3 regions of the Lactobacillus juensis genome follow, and region 2 is predicted to be linked to each of the others. Evidence: predicted binding sites of a transcription regulator. Region 2 holds the regulator's gene; each other region holds the start of a gene.
The links. The regulator NrdR, encoded in region 2, represses ribonucleotide reductase genes. The targets are predictions, from matches to a motif close to ACACNATATATNGTGT.
Positions count from the first base shown of each region.

Region 1: a site for NrdR is predicted at 3,867-3,882, ahead of AAA926_RS04920 (deoxynucleoside kinase). Genes of this name have one in related genera too.
Region 3: a site for NrdR is predicted at 3,928-3,943, ahead of nrdJ (ribonucleoside-triphosphate reductase, adenosylcobalamin-dependent). Genes of this name have one in related genera too.

Region 1 covers NZ_BTTS01000002.1:125,388-131,757, forward strand. The annotation lists gene AAA926_RS04895 (Cof-type HAD-IIB family hydrolase) at 1-36, shown strand, start outside; gene AAA926_RS04900 (amino acid ABC transporter substrate-binding protein) at 33-887, opposite strand; gene AAA926_RS04905 (amino acid ABC transporter ATP-binding protein) at 888-1,541, opposite strand; gene AAA926_RS04910 (amino acid ABC transporter permease) at 1,560-2,201, opposite strand; gene AAA926_RS04915 (deoxynucleoside kinase) at 2,473-3,162, opposite strand; gene AAA926_RS04920 (deoxynucleoside kinase) at 3,175-3,825, opposite strand; gene AAA926_RS04925 (ABC transporter ATP-binding protein) at 4,504-6,132, shown strand; gene AAA926_RS04930 (hypothetical protein) at 6,336-6,370, shown strand, end outside.
Region 2 covers NZ_BTTS01000001.1:51,735-58,104, forward strand. The annotation lists gene polA (DNA polymerase I) at 1-1,907, shown strand, start outside; gene mutM (DNA-formamidopyrimidine glycosylase) at 1,920-2,750, shown strand; gene coaE (dephospho-CoA kinase) at 2,747-3,364, shown strand; gene nrdR (transcriptional regulator NrdR) at 3,351-3,818, shown strand; gene AAA926_RS00295 (DnaD domain protein) at 3,821-5,182, shown strand; gene dnaI (primosomal protein DnaI) at 5,193-6,092, shown strand.
Region 3 covers NZ_BTTS01000002.1:5,920-12,289, forward strand. The annotation lists gene AAA926_RS04320 (D-2-hydroxyacid dehydrogenase) at 1-869, shown strand, start outside; gene proC (pyrroline-5-carboxylate reductase) at 958-1,725, opposite strand; gene AAA926_RS04330 (aldo/keto reductase) at 1,739-2,602, opposite strand; gene AAA926_RS04335 (YjjG family noncanonical pyrimidine nucleotidase) at 2,667-3,377, opposite strand; gene AAA926_RS04340 (hypothetical protein) at 3,571-3,756, shown strand; gene nrdJ (ribonucleoside-triphosphate reductase, adenosylcobalamin-dependent) at 4,015-6,249, shown strand; gene AAA926_RS04350 (DUF4430 domain-containing protein) at 6,286-6,370, shown strand, end outside.

The DNA of each region.
Region 1 (6,370 bases), on a different contig from region 2:
GATGGAATAGCTGCAATACTTGATAATTTAAACTAATCTTTTTTCGTTTCAAGTAAAGGAGATTCAGCTTTGTTGCCAAACCATTTGTGATTAATCTTTGTTAAAGTACCGTTTTGTGCTAATTTTTCTAGTGCATAATTAATCTTCTTATGCATTGTTAAGTCGCTTTTTCTCATACCTACGCCAAATTCTTCTTTTGGAAAAGGACTTTCGATTTCAGTAAAGTTTTCTGGGTGTTTTTGCCGCGAAATGTAATAATTTGCATAGGTGCTGTCTATCAGCAAGCCTTGGATGCGACCTGCATTTAGATCTATAAATGCATTAGTGAAGGAATCATAAAGGATAGGATCCTGATTTTTAATATGATTTTTAAAAACTTTCGGATATTTCATTACGTCATTATAGCCGGAAGAGCCAGTTTGAACACCCAAAGTCTTATTTTTCATTGCGGCAATAGTATTAATTTTATTCTTTTTAAGACTTACTAGTACCTGAGAAGTATATAAGTAAGTTTTACTAAAACTGACTTTAGCTTCACGTTCGGGATTTTTGCTAAAACCATTCCATATAAGATCAATTGTGCCGTTTTTTAATTCAGTAGTATTCATGGACCAATCAATTGTTTGAAAACTAACATTGATACCATATTGTTTAAATACAGCATTTGCAAGGTCAACGTCGTAACCAATTAACTGACCATTTTTTTGTCTAAAGTCCATGGGCACAAAAGTATCATCAACGCCAACTGTAACATAGCCACGTTGCTTGATATGAGACCAGTTGTCAACTGCATTAGCTTTTCTATTAACTGATACGCCACTACAGGCAGAAATAAATAAAGTACAGATGAGCGTTATTATGAGGGTTAAGAGGCGCTTGGTTTTCACTTATATTACCTTCTTATCATCTAATGCTTTTACTTTGAATACCTGATCGGCCACTTGGCTGGCAAATTCCATGTCATGAGTGACGATAATTTGCGTCATGTTGTTATTATTTTTAAGTTGTAAAATTATTTCTCCGACTTTTGTTCTTAAAGCAGGATCTAAAGCAGAAGTGGGTTCGTCATAACATAGAATATGGGGTTCCATTGCTAGCGCACGTACAATAGCTACTCTTTGTTGCTGTCCTCCAGAAAGCTGATAGGGATAGAGCTGTTCTTTACCAGTTAAATCTAGTTGTTCAAGCAATTTTTGCGCACGGGCTTGTGCTTGATCTGTACTTTCTTTTAAAACTAGTGTTGGTGCCAAGGTAATGTTTTCGATTACAGTTAAATTGGGGAAAAGCTCATAGCTTTGAAAAACTACTCCGATAATATGACTTTTGCTATCAGGAGCGGCTGGGTCAAACTTTTGCCCATCCCACAAAAAATCACCGGAATCAATTTTTTCTAAACCACTTAAGCAGCGCAGCAAAGTAGTTTTGCCTGCTCCAGATGGTCCTACAATGGCTAAAATTTGTCTGTCAGGAATAGTTAAATTTAACTTGTTTAAAATCGTATGAGAGCCAAATTTTTTGGTAATGTTTTTAAGTTCTAGCATAGTATTATTTCCCCTAATTTACTTCCACTTTGCAAAATTGTGTTCAATTTTTTTCAGCAAAAATGATGCGATACCTGTCATTAATAGATAAATTATACCGACTATCACTAAAGGAATTAGTGTTACGTCTCTTGCTGTAGCAACATTGCCAGCACGTAAGAGCTCACCCAAACCAATGACATACACTAAAGAAGTATCTTTAACTAAGTTGATCACTTCATTGCCAATTGAAGGTATAACTATTTTGCTGACCTGAGGAATAATAATATGGCTCAATGTTTGCCAGTAATTTAGTCTTAAAACGCGAGCACTTTCATATTGCCCTACAGGGATTGATTGAAAGCCACCGCGGAATATCTCGGCAAAATAAGCTGTGTAGTTTAAAATAAAAGCGAAAAGTGCTGCATCATAGCGTTCAAAAATGATGCCGACTATAGGCAAACCATAGAAAATAAAAATTAATTGCAGCAGAAGAGGAGTACCTCGCATAATCCAAATGTAAAATTTTAAGATTAATCTTAAGGGCTTAAAATGTGAAAGTAAGCCTAGGCTGACTATAATTCCCAAGGGAATAGAAACAATTAAAGTCCAAAAGAATAAAATTAATGTCATCTTTGCACCTGAAATTAAAGAGGGCATAATTGAAAGGATATAGTTCATTTTTTCTCCTTTTTACTGAAATTAATTTGATTAGAGAGGCTAATAGGGCAACTCTTTTAATACCAGCTAAATTATATAAATTGATTAAAAAAATATGTGAAAAAATATATGTTTTAATCATAACATAGTTTACGAAATTTTATCTAATTAATATGGAAATTTGTAACTTGCTGATAGTTAGGTTAATGAACATGTTAAAAACTATATGATATTTAAACAAGATATGAAAAGGGCCACTAGCTCTAGCTAATGGCTCTTTAAAATAATGGATTTATTGTTGCTCAATTTGAATAGCTGTAGACTTGTCCCAAGATTTAGGTAATTTACCCATTTCTTTTAATTTGGCGACGATTTGATCTAGTACAACTTCTCTGGCATGGTCATCAGTCATGAAGTCTAATTTGTCACCATCTATTTCCATTTTAGGAGAATAATCGTATTTTTCGTACCACGGCTTGTAGTAACGCAAAAGTCTCTTATAGTAATCTTCCAGCGTTGCGTCGTAGCTCAGCTGCTCATAAGGACGTCCTCGTTTTTGAATCCTTTTAATCATAGTGTCATATGAAACTTTAATATGAACCAGAAGATCAGGATTTTTCTTGGGCATGTGCTTAAGCTCACCCATCATATTATTGAGCAGTTCATAATATGTATCCACTTCTTCTTTGGTAGCCCGACCAATGTCTGCATTCATTTGGAAGAAAAGGGCATCTTCATAAATTGAACGATCAAGAACGTTATTATCATCGGTTAATGCATCCTTGATACTACGAAAACGAGTGTTTAGGAAAAACACTTGGAGTAAAAATGCATATTTTTTAGGATCAGCATAAAAAAGTGGCAATACAGGATTGTTATCGACACTCTCATAAAAAGGTTTAGTTCCTAAATACTTAGCTAAAATACTGGTTAAACTGGATTTACCGGCTCCAATTGGCCCGCTTAAAACAATAACTGTCATCACGTTCCTTCTCTATTCTAAATTGCCTATTGCATGCAATTTGTCATCAATCTGACGTAAAACTTCTTTTTTGGCATCTTCATCGCAGATAAAATCGTATTTATCGCCATCAATTTTAATCTTGGGAGATGCATCATATTTTTCGTACCAAGGCTCGTAATACTTAATTAGCCTGGCATAGTAATCTTTTAAACTGGGATCTGTACTAATTTGCTCAAATGAACGACCCCGCTTTTTAATGCGTTTAAGCATTGTATCAAGGGAAACATGAATGTAGATTAGCAAATCGGGTTTTTTGCTAGGATTGCCCGGTGTGTCTTCCATCATATTTTCGAGTAGACTATCATATATCTTAAACTCAGTTGGATCAGCCACTTTACTATCCGCGTTCATTTTGAAAAAGAGTGCGTCTTCATAAATCGAACGGTCTGAAACACTGTTTTTCTCTCGGATTGCCTGGTTGATTTGTGCTAAACGATGGTTAAGCAAGTAGATGTTGAGCAAAAAAGTATAGCGTTTCATGTCTTGGTAATATAAAGGAAGAACAGGATTATTATCAACTCCCTCGTAAAAGGCTTGTGTACCTAAGTGCTCAGCTAAAATACTAGTTAAACTGGATTTACCGGCTCCAATTGGCCCACTTAAAACAATAACTTGGATCACGTTCTTTCATAAATACAATATATAGATTCTTATTTAGTTTAATACGAGATATAGTGGTATACAAGCAAAAAGTAAATTAAAATTTTAATCAAAAAGTCAAGTGATTTTGTATAATACAGAAGTAAAAAGTTGTAGTTATTGTCAAAATTGAAAATTTGAACTTATGATTTTAAACTGTGTTACACGTGAAACTAAAATAAAAAGCAACAAATAAATCCTCAAAATTAAACTAATAGTTATTAACTTACAATAGTGTTGAAGCATAATGGAAATATTTACTTGATATCAAGCTGTACAGCTTGCATTTAGTTTTTATCGTTAAAACAAGCGAAGCTGAAAGCAGTTGCACTATTTATATACTGTTGTGAAGAAATAATTCTAAATATAAAAATTAAAAATAGATTGCTTTTATATTATAAAAGCCATAAAATGATAAATAAATTATAAAGGTAGTAGAAAATACTTCAAATAAAAAGGGCAAATTAGTATGTTTCATGCCGTAATTGGTACCTAGGGGATTTTAGAAGGAATACTAAAGCCCACAATAATTAAATTATTTAAGGACCTGCAGCATTGAAATAGGTCAAAGATTAATGTTCTTTGCAAACTGTTTCTCTCAGGAAGATATGTCATTTTAGTATTAGCTCTAAAAATAGATGTTTTGACAGGAAGTAAATCATGGACGATACTATAACAAAATTTTCGCTTTGGACCTACATTAAACGTAATTCAGACATGTATGTGATTCTGGCTATTTTCTATTTTGGCCGAAATTTGGCACAAACTGCTGCCAGCATTTTTAAAGGTAATGCACTTACTGCTTTGACTCAGCATAACTTAAACGGCTTTATGATTGATACAGGTTTAAACTTGCTTAGCTGGGGCTTTTTCCTAATTTTCTTTTTTTGTAGTTCACGATATTCCGCTGTAATTATCAGGACTGTCGATAATTCTATTAGGAGCGCATTAGCCCATGTAATTGGTCGTCAAGAATATGAAGGCTTTAATAAGCACACGGAAGCTGACTATGTTTCCTGGTTTACTAACGATATTAACCAAATTAATCAGGATGGCTTTTTCAGTTTAGAGCAAACATTTAGCAATGCACTCTTAGGCATTATTGCCAGTGTCATCCTGTTTTCTTACCATCCACTCTTATTTGTAACTACTTTGGTTTTTGCTGTTATTATGATTTTATTTCCCCGTCTTTTTAAGAAAAAGTTGGAGGAGTTATCGCAAAAACAAAGCAGGCAAAATGAGGTATTAACGTCAAAAATAACCGACGTTCTTGAGGGCTTTGTCAACCTGCTCACGCTTGGTCAGCAAAAATTGCTCAATAAAATAGTTCTTGCGGCATCAGATAAGACTGGACAGGCTCGAGTTAATTACATTACGGAAATGTCCTTTTCTAATGCACTGATTAACCTGATTAGTGTATCTGCTCAAACTATTTTAACTGTTGAATCCGGATACCTGGCCTTTCACAATCAGATTCCAATTGGAGCTATTTTAATTGTTGGTTCAATGTCCGGGAATGTTTTTGGCAGCTTGACAGAAATCAGTATTGATCTAACTTCAATTCGGGCAGTTCAACCTATTTTTGACAAGTACAATAAACTAGCTAATACGCAGGAAAAAACAGGGGATAAGAATGTTGCTCCTTTGACCCAGCAAATTGCATTTAGTGACCTTTCGTTCTGCTATCCCAATAATGACAGACCTATTTTAACGAATGTTGTCGGCAGCATTAAACGAGGCGAACGCGTGGCCATTGTTGGTCCGTCAGGCTGCGGTAAGTCAACTCTGGTAAAATTAATCGGTGGCTTGTTAACAGGTTACCAAGGTTCACTTACTTGGGATAATGATGAATATAGCGAACTTAATTTAAGTTCACTGCACAAGCAGATTGCTTACATTGACCAGTCTGCCTATATTTTTGACGGCAGCCTACGCTATAACATCACTTTAGATCGGGAGACAACTGAAGAAGAGCTGAAGACTGCGATTAAACGTGCAGGTTTGGGAAAATTTGTCGCTAACAGCGCTAGCGGGCTTGACACTGTTTTAAAACACGCCGGTAACAACATTTCGGGTGGACAAAAGCAACGAATTGCACTGGCACGGCAATTGCTGGGTAACCCGCAGGTTATATTGGCCGATGAAATTACTTCCGCAATTGATGAAAAAGATGGCCAGAAAATTGAACAGAGTCTGCTTGATTTGGACAACATAACGTTAATCTATATTTCCCATCACTTGCGACCTGAAATTAAAAAGCAGTTTGATCAAGTAATCGAATTGGGATGATAGAATAATACTTCTTTTATCAACCAATTAAATAAGCTGTGAAACTCTAGTCTTTTAGATTATGAGCATAGTGTTTTATGCAGATACTCTTAAATGCAAATGTAGCTATTACCTAAGATTCTGCAGAAATAAGCTGTAAAATTGATTGTTTCTTAGGAGATATAATATTTCCAAGCACTGCCTTTTAAATGGGAATAATAAAAATGAATGATGAACAATTTGCGAAATTAAGAAAGAT
Region 2 (6,370 bases):
GGATTGATGATGTTAAAAGGCGTCCTATTAACTATCAAAAATTGCGCAAATTCTATGAAAAGATGAACTTTCGTAAATTCTTGAGTGAATTAAATCCGGACGGAGAAAATCAAACACAAGATCAATCGGAAAAAACATATGATAATGATAAAGTAGTTGATTTTACTGAACTTAAAGAAAATGACATCAATAATTTTGCTGTTACTGATGGACAAACTATTACTTTTTATCTGGGAATGCTGGGTGCTAACTATCATTTAGCCGAGTTTGTTGGCTTTGCTTTAAAAATTGATCAAAAAATATATGTTAGCCGCAACATCGAGCTTTTAAAGGAAAATAAACTTAAAAACATACTTGAGAGTGATAAAGTTTCCAAAAATGTGTTCGACCTTAAAAGGACAACTGTAGGTTTGAACCGATTAGGTATTCATGCTCGCGGCATTGACTATGACATGCTTCTTGCTTCGTATTTGATTAATAATGAAAATAATTCAGACGATATGGGTGAAATATGCCGGATGTATGGCGATAATTCGGTTAAAAGTGATTACGACGTTTATGGTAAAGGTAAAAGTGCCCACATTCCAGAAGACGATCAGGTGTTATTTAACCATTTGGCTGGCAAGATAGAAGCAATTGAAAACTTAAAAGAGACATTGTTAGCTAAACTAAAAGAGCACGAGCAGGATGATCTTTATGCCAACATTGAAATACCAGTTGCACGAGTCTTGTCTGTCATGGAGATAAATGGTATCAAAGTCCAAGCTGATACCTTAACGCAGCTCCAGGATGAATTTGCGGTTGACCTTAAAAAAATGGAACAACAAATCTATGATGAGGCCGGTGAAGAATTTAATATTAATTCTCCTAAGCAATTGGGTCATATTTTGTTTGAAAAGATGGGCTTGAAGCCAATTAAAAAGACCAAGACTGGCTATTCAACTTCTGTTGATGTTTTAAACCAGTTAAAGGATGAGAACCCTATTATTGAGCACATTTTGACTTACCGGCAAATTGCAAAAATACAATCTACCTATGTTAATGGCCTGCTAGATGTTATTCAAAAAGATGGTCGCGTTCACACGAGGTATTTACAAACTCTGACCGCAACCGGTCGTTTGTCCTCCGTTGACCCTAATTTACAAAACATCCCAACTAGAACAGAAGAGGGTAAACAAATTCGAAAAGCTTTTGTGCCTAGTGAACCAGACGGTTACATTTTCTCGTGTGATTATTCCCAAATTGAATTGCGGGTTTTGGCTCAGGTTTCCGGTGATGAACAAATGCAGGAAGCATTTAGAACGGGTTATGATATTCATGCTCATACTGCAATGCGGATTTTTCATCTCAAATCAACCGATGAAGTGACTCCTTTAATGCGGCGCAGGGCTAAGGCTGTTAATTTCGGTATTGTATACGGTATTTCTGATTATGGCTTGTCTAAGAATCTCAATATTAGCCGTAAAAAGGCTAAGGAATTTATTGATAATTACTTTGAACAATATCCGCAAGTTAAAGAATATATGAATAAAGCTGTGCAAGTGGCACGTGAAAAAGGCTATGCGGAAACAATTATGCATAGAAGACGTTATTTACCTGATATTCACGCCAAAAATTATAACGTCCGTTCATTTGCCGAAAGGACAGCTATCAATTCTCCTATTCAAGGTTCAGCTGCAGATATTATTAAAATAGCAATGATTAACATGCAGAAGAAATTGGATGACATGCATCTCAAGACAAAAATGGTAGTCCAGGTTCATGATGAATTGATTTTTGATGTGCCAAAAGATGAATTAGAAACAATCAAAAAAATTGTGCCTGAAGTTATGCAATCCGCTGTGAGACTTGATATACCTCTTGTAGCTGACTCTGGATATGGTCATAACTGGTTTGATGCGAAGTAAGGAGTAATTTTAATGCCCGAAATGCCGGAAGTTGAAACTGTCAGGCGAACACTTCTTCCTCTTATCAAAGGAAAAACAATCAAAGAAGTAACTGTATGGTACCCAAAAATTATTACCGGAGATGCTAAAGAATTTGCAAGACAATTAACTGGAAAAAAGATAGAAAATATAGATCGGTACGCTAAATATCTGCTAATTCGTCTCAGTGACAATTTAACAATAGTGTCACATTTACGCATGGAAGGTAAGTATCGCTTAGTCAAAATAAATACTAAAAAAGACAAGCATGATCACGTGCAGATCATTTTTAGCGATAACTCGGCCTTACGTTATAATGACGTGCGTAAGTTTGGCCGGATGCAGCTGATAAAAACCGGAACAGAAAAAGAAAAAACTGGTATTGGCAAATTAGGTGCTGAACCCAACTCGGCAGCTTTTACCGTTTCTTATTTACAAAAAGGCTTAGCCCGTAAAAAGAAAAATATTAAAAATACATTGCTTGATCAATCAGTAGTGGCCGGTCTGGGTAACATTTACGTGGATGAGGTTTTGTGGGAAACAAAAATTCACCCACTAAGTATGGCCAATAGTATCCCAGATACAAAAGTTGCAGAACTGCATGATAACATTAATTCGCTGATAGAATTAGCCATAGCAGAAAGGGGTACTACAGTTCATACCTATCTAGATGCAAATGGCAAGACAGGTGGTTTTCAAAAAATGTTGCAGGTATATGGTCACAAGGGTGAACCTTGCATGCGTTGTGGTACGCCTCTTGAAAAAATTAAAGTAAACGGACGAGGTACAACATTTTGTCCTAAGTGTCAGGTGATTTACAAATGACAAAGATTTTAGGCTTAACCGGCGGGATAGCCAGTGGTAAAAGCACTGCTGATGTTTTTTTTAGAGAAAAACAAATACCGGTTATAGACTGCGATCAAATAGCTCACGATATCTTAAATAAAGGCGAGAAGGGTTATGAACTAGTATTAAAACAGTTTGGAAAAAGAATACTTAAGTCAGACCAATCTATCAATCGTTCAGCGTTAGGACAGATTGTTTTTGATGATGAAAAGCAGCTTGAAGCTTTAAATGAAATTACCCATCCGTTGATTTTTCAAGAAATACAGGCTAAAATTGCGCTAAACAACCGGAACAAAAATTCTTTGGTTGTTGTCGATGCACCAGTTTTATTTGAATCAAAGGGTCAAAAATATTGCGATTTTACCTTATTGATTGCAATACCAGAATCTCTGCAAATGAAGCGGTTAATGTTAAGGGATAATTTAAGTAAAGGTGCTGCTTTGAAGCGAATTCGTAGTCAGATGCCCTTGTCCCAGAAAGAAAAATTGGCTGATTTTGTGATTAATAATACTGGTACAAAGCAAGATCTGAAATCCAAATTAGAACAGTTGCTTCTTGAAATAAAAGGGGAGGACTTATATGGAATGTCCTAATTGTCATAAAAATGCATCAAAAGTCATTGATTCACGTCCCAGTGATGAAAATCGTGCAATTAGACGTCGCCGTGAATGCGAAAACTGTGGCTTTCGGTTTACCACGTTTGAAAGAGTTGAAACTACTCCTTTATTAGTGATTAAGAATGATGGTACTCGTGAACCTTTTAATCGTAAAAAAATTTTGCATGGCGTAATGGCGGCTGGTCAAAAGCGGCCGATATCAAGTACACAATTTGAAGAACTAGTCGACCATGTAGAAAACAAAGTCAGACAACAGGGGGTTAGCGAGATTTCTTCGAAAAAGATTGGTCAACTGGTAATGGATGAGCTGGCAAAAATTGACGATGTGGCCTATATTCGTTTTGCTTCCATTTATCGGGAATTTAAAGATATGTCCAGCTTTATGAAAACAATGGAAGATATGATTGCAAAAAGGGAAAAGGGTAATTAATTATGTTTGAGACAAATGATCCCAAACAGCCGTTTTTCATTACCAACAGAGTGGATATTTTTCCTAAAGATTTGCACATATTAATTAAATTGTATCAACCTCTTATTGGCTCCCTTGCTTTAGCTGTCTACTTAAGTCTAAATGAAGATTATAGTGCACAGGCAATGCTTTCTGATGCTAAGGGAATTTATACACTGCAAGAACAAACAGATTGTGATATAAAAAAGTTGTTTGGTGCACTGCACAAGCTTGAAGCCGTTGGATTGATTCAAACGAGACTGCTCGATAACCAAATTATGGGTCAGGTTTTGTGTTTCAAAATTAAGAGAGTTCCAGCAAGCAGTGAATTTTTTACAACTGCACTTTTAGCTAGTTTATTAAAAGAAAAAGTTGGAGTAACTGCCTTTAACAAATTGAGTCACGAGTTTGCCAGAGAAGCTAAACAAAATAAGAGTGAATTAAGTGGCATCAAAGAGGCACCTAATATTTCTGCTTCATTTATGGATGTTTTCCATTTATCCGATCAAGAAGCAATAGATCCTTCAATTGAGGTTAAAAAAGCTGCTCGAGAGAATAATTATTCTGCAAGCAATTATGCTGCTGTTAATAATCAAGATAATATTGACTGGGATTTTATGAAACAGCAATTCGAAATTTATCAAATAGCTGGCAGTGAAATTGATCAGAACAAAGAAGCTATTCGCGCAGTAATGCGCATATATGGGCTGACAGAGCAGGAATTTGTTGACGAGGCAATTCCTTGTTTGCATGGTGACTATCATTTAAATATGAAAGAAATTAAGCAAACTATTGCTAACAGCATTCATGGTAGTGCTACTCGCAGACATTTGCAAAGCAAGGCTAAAATACCTGAGAAATTTGATAATAATAGCCAATTAAATCAGGAAGAGCAAAAATTATTGCAAAAAGCACAGACTGATACTCCAGCACAGTTTTTATATCATTTAAAAGCTGAGAAAAATGATTATGTCGATGCGAGTGAATATCAAGTGTTAGACAGCCTATATAATGATAAGGGAATATCAGCGGAATTACTTAATGTTCTGACATATGCTTGTTTAAAAAGTGGCCCCAACATTTCTTTTCGTTTAGCAAACAAAATTTTGCATGATTGGCTGCAACATGGTGTTAAAACGGGTGCTCAGGCCTTGGATTACATGGACAAGAGGAAAAAAGCACAAGAACAAAGGCGAAGCAAGAGGTATAACCGCTTTGCTCCCAGAAAAACGGTTGAAAAGGGCACTGATTGGAACAAGCAAAAGCCAAAAGTAAAATCTGATGTCTCAAGTGCGGAGCTAAAAGAATTTTTCAAGAATTTTGAAGATAAAAATGGCATGAAGTAGGTGAAATAAAATGCAACCCATTAAAAAATTTATGGTTAAAGGACAAACTGCTAAAGCAGAAGACGAGAGTACCGCTAAAATTAAGCAAAAAGTTTTGGCTGAGCCCAAAGTGCAACAATTTATCAGTCAGCACCGAGCACAACTTAATGACAGTATAATTGATAAAAGCCTTCCGAGTCTTTTTGAATTTTATCTGAGCCAACATAAAAAAGATCCGGTGACCAAAGGATATTATCCGGATTTGATAATGAATAAAAATGCCATTAGTCTTAAATTTGTTCCTGAAGACAATAAACTGATTCATGACCAGGAAATTAATATTAAAAAGCACTTGCGTTTAATTAACTTACCCGAGGGTTTGCATGATGTTCGTTTAAGTAAAATTGAAATGACACCAGAAAGAACAGAAGTAATGACTGCTATTCAGCGCTTTTTGTATCGGTATTCACAAGATATTCACCAAAAGGGTCTTTATTTATCAGGTAATTTTGGTATTGGTAAAACGTATATTTTAGCAGGACTGGCAAATCAGGTAGCTGCAATGGAAAAATATGTCGTTTTTCTGCACGTTCCAACCTTCATTGCTAGTTTGTCCAGTCATTTTAATGACAATAGTTTACAAACTGAAGTACAAAAAATTGCTAATTCTGACTTGTTAATATTGGATGATATCGGTGCGGAAAATTTAAGTCAATGGTCACGAGACGAGGTCTTGGCAGTAATTTTACAGGCTCGAATGGACAATATTTTGCCAACCTTTTTCTCATCCAATTTTGCTATGGCTGATTTGGAGGACCATTTCAAGGAAACCAAAAGTTCAATTGAACCAGTGAAGGCTGCTAGAATAATGGAAAGAATACGTTCTTTAGCAACGGAAATAGTAATATCTGGACCTAATCGACGTCACTAAGTTATAAAAGATGCAAAATAATTTGATTTTTTAATGAAAATATACTTGCATTAAAAAATTATTGGGTTATAATTAAGTCCAATGAATGAACATGTTGCAACGCAACTCAGAGAGAAAAGCATTATTCTGAAAGCTTTCATTAGCGCTTGCAATCCACTCATTCATACCTAAATTTTGATAATGGGTTAGATTCCGTTAACAATCTATAACGAGATAGTTCATTTTCTTGAACTAAATTTTGGGTGGAACCACGTTAATTAACGTCCCAGTGCTTAATT
Region 3 (6,370 bases), on a different contig from region 2:
ATGGTGTTGTAACTTACCAGCAACTGGATTACAAGGCTGATACTATTGAGGCTTTAGACAAATTAGGTATTCACAACTGGTCAATCCGTAACGTTGGTATTGACAATATTGACCTAAAGAAAGCTAAGGAATTAGGCTTTAAGATCACTAATGTTCCGGTATACTCACCAGATGCCATCGCTGAACACGCTGCTATTCAAGCTGCCAGAGTTTTGCGCCAAGACAAGGTTATGGACGAAAAAGTTGCTAAGCATGATCTGCGCTGGGCACCTACAATTGGTCGCGAAGTACGTGACCAAACTGTTGGCGTTGTAGGTACTGGTCATATTGGTCAAGTATTCATGAGAATTATGGAAGGCTTTGGCGCTAAGGTTATTGCCTACGATATCTTCAAGAACCCAGAATTAGAAAAGAAGGGTTACTACGTTGATGACTTAGATGAACTTTACGCTAAGTCTGACGTTATTTCACTTCACGTTCCTGATACTCCAGAAAATGTTCACATGATTAACGATGATTCAATTAAGAAGATGAAGGATGGCGTTGTTATTGTCAACGTTTCCCGTGGACCATTAGTTGATACGGATGCAGTTGTTCGTGGTCTTGACTCAGGTAAAGTTTTTGGCTTCGTAATGGATACTTACGAAAATGAAGTTGGTATTTTCAACAGTGACTTCAGTGGTAAGGACTTTCCTGACAAACGTTTAGCTGACTTGATTGCACGGCCAAATGTTTTGGTAACTCCACATACAGCCTTTTACACTACTCATGCTGTTCGTAACATGGTTATCAAGGCTTTCGACAACAACTTGAAGCTAATTAAGGGTGAAAAAGCTGATACTCCAGTTGATTTAGACAAAGAGTTTTAGTCTCTTAACTTATTTCCCTTCTTAAATACACTTTATTGTCAAAAAAGACATCAGATAAAATCATCTGGTGTCTTTTTAATTGATTATTTTAATTAGCAGAAGCGTTTACTGCCTGAATCAGCGCGTTCCTAAACCCTTCTTCTTCAAGTTTAGTTACGCCTCTAATTGTCGAACCGCCCGGTGTTGTAACTTCATCTTTTAGCTCCTCGGGCAATTTTTTACTAGCGATTGCCAGCTTACTGGTACCTAAAAGCATCTGGTTAATTATTTCGTATGATTCGGCTCGGTTAACTCCATTCTGTACTGCGGCATCACTGAGAGCTTCAACCATTAAATCAACATAGGCAGGTGTGCAACCAGCTACAGTGCCGTAAATGCCCAGCAGATTTTCAGGTACAACGTAAACAGCTCCTATTTGGGTAAAAATATTTTTGACAGTAGTGATTACTGCCGGCTTTTCATCAGGTACAAAGCTGGCAACTGTGATACCGGCACCGATTTGCACCGGTGTATTGGGCACAATTTTGCCAAAAGAAGTTTCTGCTGGCAACTTTTGATTAATTTGAGTCAGATCGCCACCACCAGTTGACAGAATAATGCCGTGATATTTTTGACCTAAATTTTTGATGATTGTTTCAGTGGCAGAACCACCTACTGCTACTATAACTGCTTGACAAGCATTAAAGTCCTCATAATTATTAATCAAACTTAAGTGAAGTTCAGCTGCCATTTTTTGAGCAGTGTGATGGCGTCCACCATTAAAGACATAAATGTCCTCACTGGGATTTTGAGCATTTAACAAGCCCTTAATAATCGCAGAGCCAATCTTACCAGCTCCAATAAATCCAATTTTCATCAGCAATCACCTTTTAAAAATCTGTTTGATCTGGATCATTTGCTACTTGGGCTGCTCCATGCAAGCCATCGAGTTTTGCCATATCAGCCTCAGTAATAGTAAAGTCAAAGACCTGCAAATTAGCTTCTAGGCGTTCGCGATGAACTGATTTTGGTAGTGGAACGAAACCATGTTGCAATGACCAGCGTAATAAAACTTGTGCCGGACTCTTATCATAATTCTGCGCAATAGAAACTACCGTGTCATTAGCAAACAAACCACCTCTGCCTAGTGGTGAATATGCCTCGCTTAGAATGCCAAGTTCTTTATTATAAGCCGTTACGTCTTTTTCCATATCACTAGGGTTAAGATAAATTTGATTAACAGCAGGACGAATCTTAGCAGTTTTCAGAAGTTCATCCAAGTGTTTACGTCTAAAATTGGAAACGCCAATTGCGCGAATTTTTCCTGCTTGCACTGCCTCTTCCATTGCCTGCCAGCTTTCTGCATTCAATTCAGCCCAGTGATCACGCACCGGAGCGGGATTAGGCCAATGGATTAAGTATAAATCAAGATAATCTAAATCTAGTTTAGTTAAACTTTCATCAATTGCAGCTTTAGTTTTCTGGTAACCGTGATGATCATTCCATAACTTAGTCGTTACAAATAAGTCACCTCTGTTAACCCCACTTCTTTTAATGCCCCGACCAATACTTTCCTCATTGCCGTAAGCAGCAGCCGTATCGATTAAACGATAACCGAGACTTAGAGCATCCTCGACGGTTTTTTGAGCAACTTCACCATCAGGAGTTTGCCAAGTTCCCAGTCCGATAACTGGTATTTTGACGCCATTATTTAATTCATAAGTGTCATTTAAAGATTGAATTTTACTAGTCATAATTTTTTACCTCTCACCATTATTATACCGAACTGGACTATACTTCTACAGCAAAAAATAGCAATTATTGCGGCTGTTTTTGAAAGTCGCTTTTGAGTAAAGTTACAAATTGCGGATAAGTAGTTACTTCATACAGCGGATGCAGATTCATTTTATTCTTGCGCCTGCGATGGTTATACCAGATGCTGTCAAAACCATAGTTTTCTGCTCCTAATATGTCTGACTGCAGTCCGTCACCAAAAAAGACTGTATCTTCTGGACTAATATTAGTATGAGCGAAAAAGTAATCAAAAATCCGGGTATCAGGCTTAGAAAAACCAGCTTCTTCAGATGTCACAATTAAAGAAAAATAATCCTTAATCCCCGCTAATTCCAAGCGATGCCTCTGCATAAAGGTTTCACCGTTGCTTAAGACCGTTAAGCAATAATTTTGTTTACGGGCATAACGCAAAGTATCCATAACCCCCGGTAACAACTTGTACGACTCACCAAAATAAGAGCGATATTCATTCATTATTGCTAAGCCATCAACTGCAATACCCAAATTTTCTTTAATAAAATTGGTAAAAGCCATTCTACTCAGCTGCTCATAATTGATCTTGCCTTGTTCCAGCTTACGCCACAGTCCTTGATTATATGCATGGTAATCACGTTGCATCTCATCAGTTAACTGCCAATGATGTGCGTTAAAGAGACTGTGCAGTGCAAAACTCTCCGTAGCAGCAAAGTCAATTAAAGTATCATCAACGTCAAAAATTATTTGTTTATAACGCAAGCAATTTCTTCCTCTCCAAATATTCCTCAGAATATAATGCGTATTCACTAAAATTAGTGTGGAGATTCATTATAACAATATTTCACTGATAAAGAACATAATTAACTATTTTTAAATTTTGCTTACATTGCTACTGCTATTTCACTAAATAAGATATAATATCCTTTAATTTAAGCAAAAGGGGTGATTGGGCATGTTTACATTATTATTGATTTTGTTTCTCATTTGGCTTTTAGTCAAAATGGGAATTGGGATTGTCAAAATCCTATTTTTCCTTTTAGCTTGTGCTCTTGCTTTCTTTTTCTTAATTCACTTATTCATTCCGGCAATCATTTTTCTGGGCTTAATCTGCCTTTTCTTCGCAGCAGTCAGGCATTAGTTTTACTTTAAAAATTAAAGATATATTCAAGCATAATAAGTATTAGATTCAACTTATTGTGCTTTTTTTCTGGCCCTGAATTCTATATATTTTTTTCTCAGTCCCAATAACCTACTCGCACATCAATTTAAGACTTTTGTTCGTGTTTGCGTGCAATCTTTGCTCTAGAAAATACAAGATATTGTGGTATAGTTCTATTGAAGGCCATAGATGATGTGTCTGTGGAACAATAATTAATTTTAAGGAGTGACTTTGAATATGAAAAATACGAGTATAACGTTGGATCAGGGTTACATTGATCAAGTGAAACAAAATGTCACCCCCCATTGGGGAGAACTTGGCTGGGTTACTTATAAAAGGACCTATGCCAGATGGCTTCCTGAAAAAAATCGTTCCGAAAATTGGGACGAAACGGTTAAACGCGTAATTGAGGGCAACATTAATCTTGATCCTCGTCTCAAAGGCACTCCTTCAAAAGAAGTAGTTGATGAACTAACAAACGAGGCTAAGGATTTATTTAAACTGGTTTACGGTTTAGGTGCAACTCCTTCTGGAAGAAACCTGTGGGTTTCCGGGACAGACTACCAAAAGCGTAATGGTGACTCTCTGAATAATTGCTGGTTCATAGCTATTCGACCGCAAAAATACGGTGACAGTCATATAGTGCCAGATTATTTAGGCCAAGAACAAGAAGCCGTTTCAATGCCTTTTTCATTTCTTTTTGACGAATCAATGAAAGGCGGCGGCGTTGGCTTTTCTGTTGTGCAAGACAATATTAAAAAGATTCCTGCAGTTGATAATAAAATCGACTTGACAGTCGTAATTGACAAAAAAAGTGCTTCATATGCAGATTCAATTAAGCTGGGTGCAACAGACAAAGCTGAATGGGCCAAACAAAACGAAGGTAAGTCAGATTATGTTTATTACAACTTGCCTGATACTCGTGAAGGCTGGGTTTTAGCTAACGCACGTCTAATTGATATGCACTTTAACCAAACCAATTCCGAAAATAAAACCAAATTGGTATTAGATATCAGCAGAATTCGTCCTTACGGTGCTAAAATTCACGGCTTTGGCGGTACGGCTTCTGGTCCAATGCCGTTAGTGGAAATGTTTTTTGACATTAACAACATCATTAATAACCGGGTCGGCGGTAATTTAACTTCTGTTGATTGTACTGATATTTGCAATTTAATTGGTAAAACAGTCGTTGCCGGTAATGTAAGAAGGTCAGCTGAACTGGCTTTAGGTACGAGTACTGACCAAGACTTTATCACGATGAAACAAGATAAAGATAAACTCTACCACCACCGTTGGGCTTCAAATAACAGTGTAGCTATTGACTCTAACTTTAATGAGTATGAACCAATAGCTAATGGTATTAGAGAAAACGGTGAACCAGGTGTAGTCAACCTAGATTTGTCCCGTAATTATGGCCGGATTATTGACGGCTATCAAAAAGATATTGACGGTGATGTTGAAGGTACTAACCCTTGTGGAGAAATTTCCTTGGGTAACGGTGAACCATGCAACCTGTTTGAAGTATTTCCATATATTGCCGAACAAGAAAATTGGGATTTAAAAGACGTTTTCAGATTAGCAACTCGCTTCGCTAAACGCGTAACCTTTAGTGACTATGATTGGGAAATTTCCCGTAACATCATTTATAAAAACCGCAGAATCGGCGTTTCAATGTCAGGTATCCAAGATTGGCTCTTAAATGACTTGGGTCACCGCGTTGTTACCGGCTTTGAAGACAGCACTGATGAAGAAAGCGGTGAAAAGATTAAGAAACCGATTTACGATCCTCAGGGAATTAAAATGGTTACTGATGCTTACCAAGCCGTTATTGCTGCTGATAAAGAATACAGCAAGACTTTAAAATGCAACGAATCAATCAAGCACACAACTGTTAAGCCTTCGGGTACTGTTGCGAAATTGGCTGGAGCTTCTGAGGGAATGCATTTCCACTATGCCGGCTACCTCATTCAAAGAATCAGATTCCAAGCTTCTGATCCTCTGCTTAAAGCACTAGATGCATGTGGTTACTACTCAGAACCAGACATTTATTCACCAAACACAACTTGTGTTGAATTTCCATTACGTGCTGCTCACGCTGATAGTAAAAACTTCGCTTCAGCTGGCACAGTTTCAATTGAAGAACAATTTGCAACGCAAGCATTTCTGCAAACTTACTGGTCAGACAACGCAGTCAGCTGTACCGTCACTTTCCAAAGCGACGAAGGCGACAAGATCACTTCACTCTTTAAGCAATACCGTCATGTAATTAAGTCAACTTCACTATTGCCATACTATGGTGGTTCACTCAAGCAAGCGCCAAAAGAGCCGATCGACAAGAAGAAGTATGAAGAAAGAAAAGCCCAGATTACCGGTGACGTTGCTCAAGTCTTTGCCGAGCAAAACGATGATCAAAAAGACTTGGAATTAGTTGATCAAACCGATTGTGAATCCGGTGCATGTCCTGTTAAATAAATTATTTAAATAATTTAAGTAGGCGAAATTTTAATCATGAAAAAAAGCAAATTGCCAATTATTGCCAGTGTTGCAACCATTTTTGCCTTTACTTTATCTGGTTGTCAGAACAATCAGACCC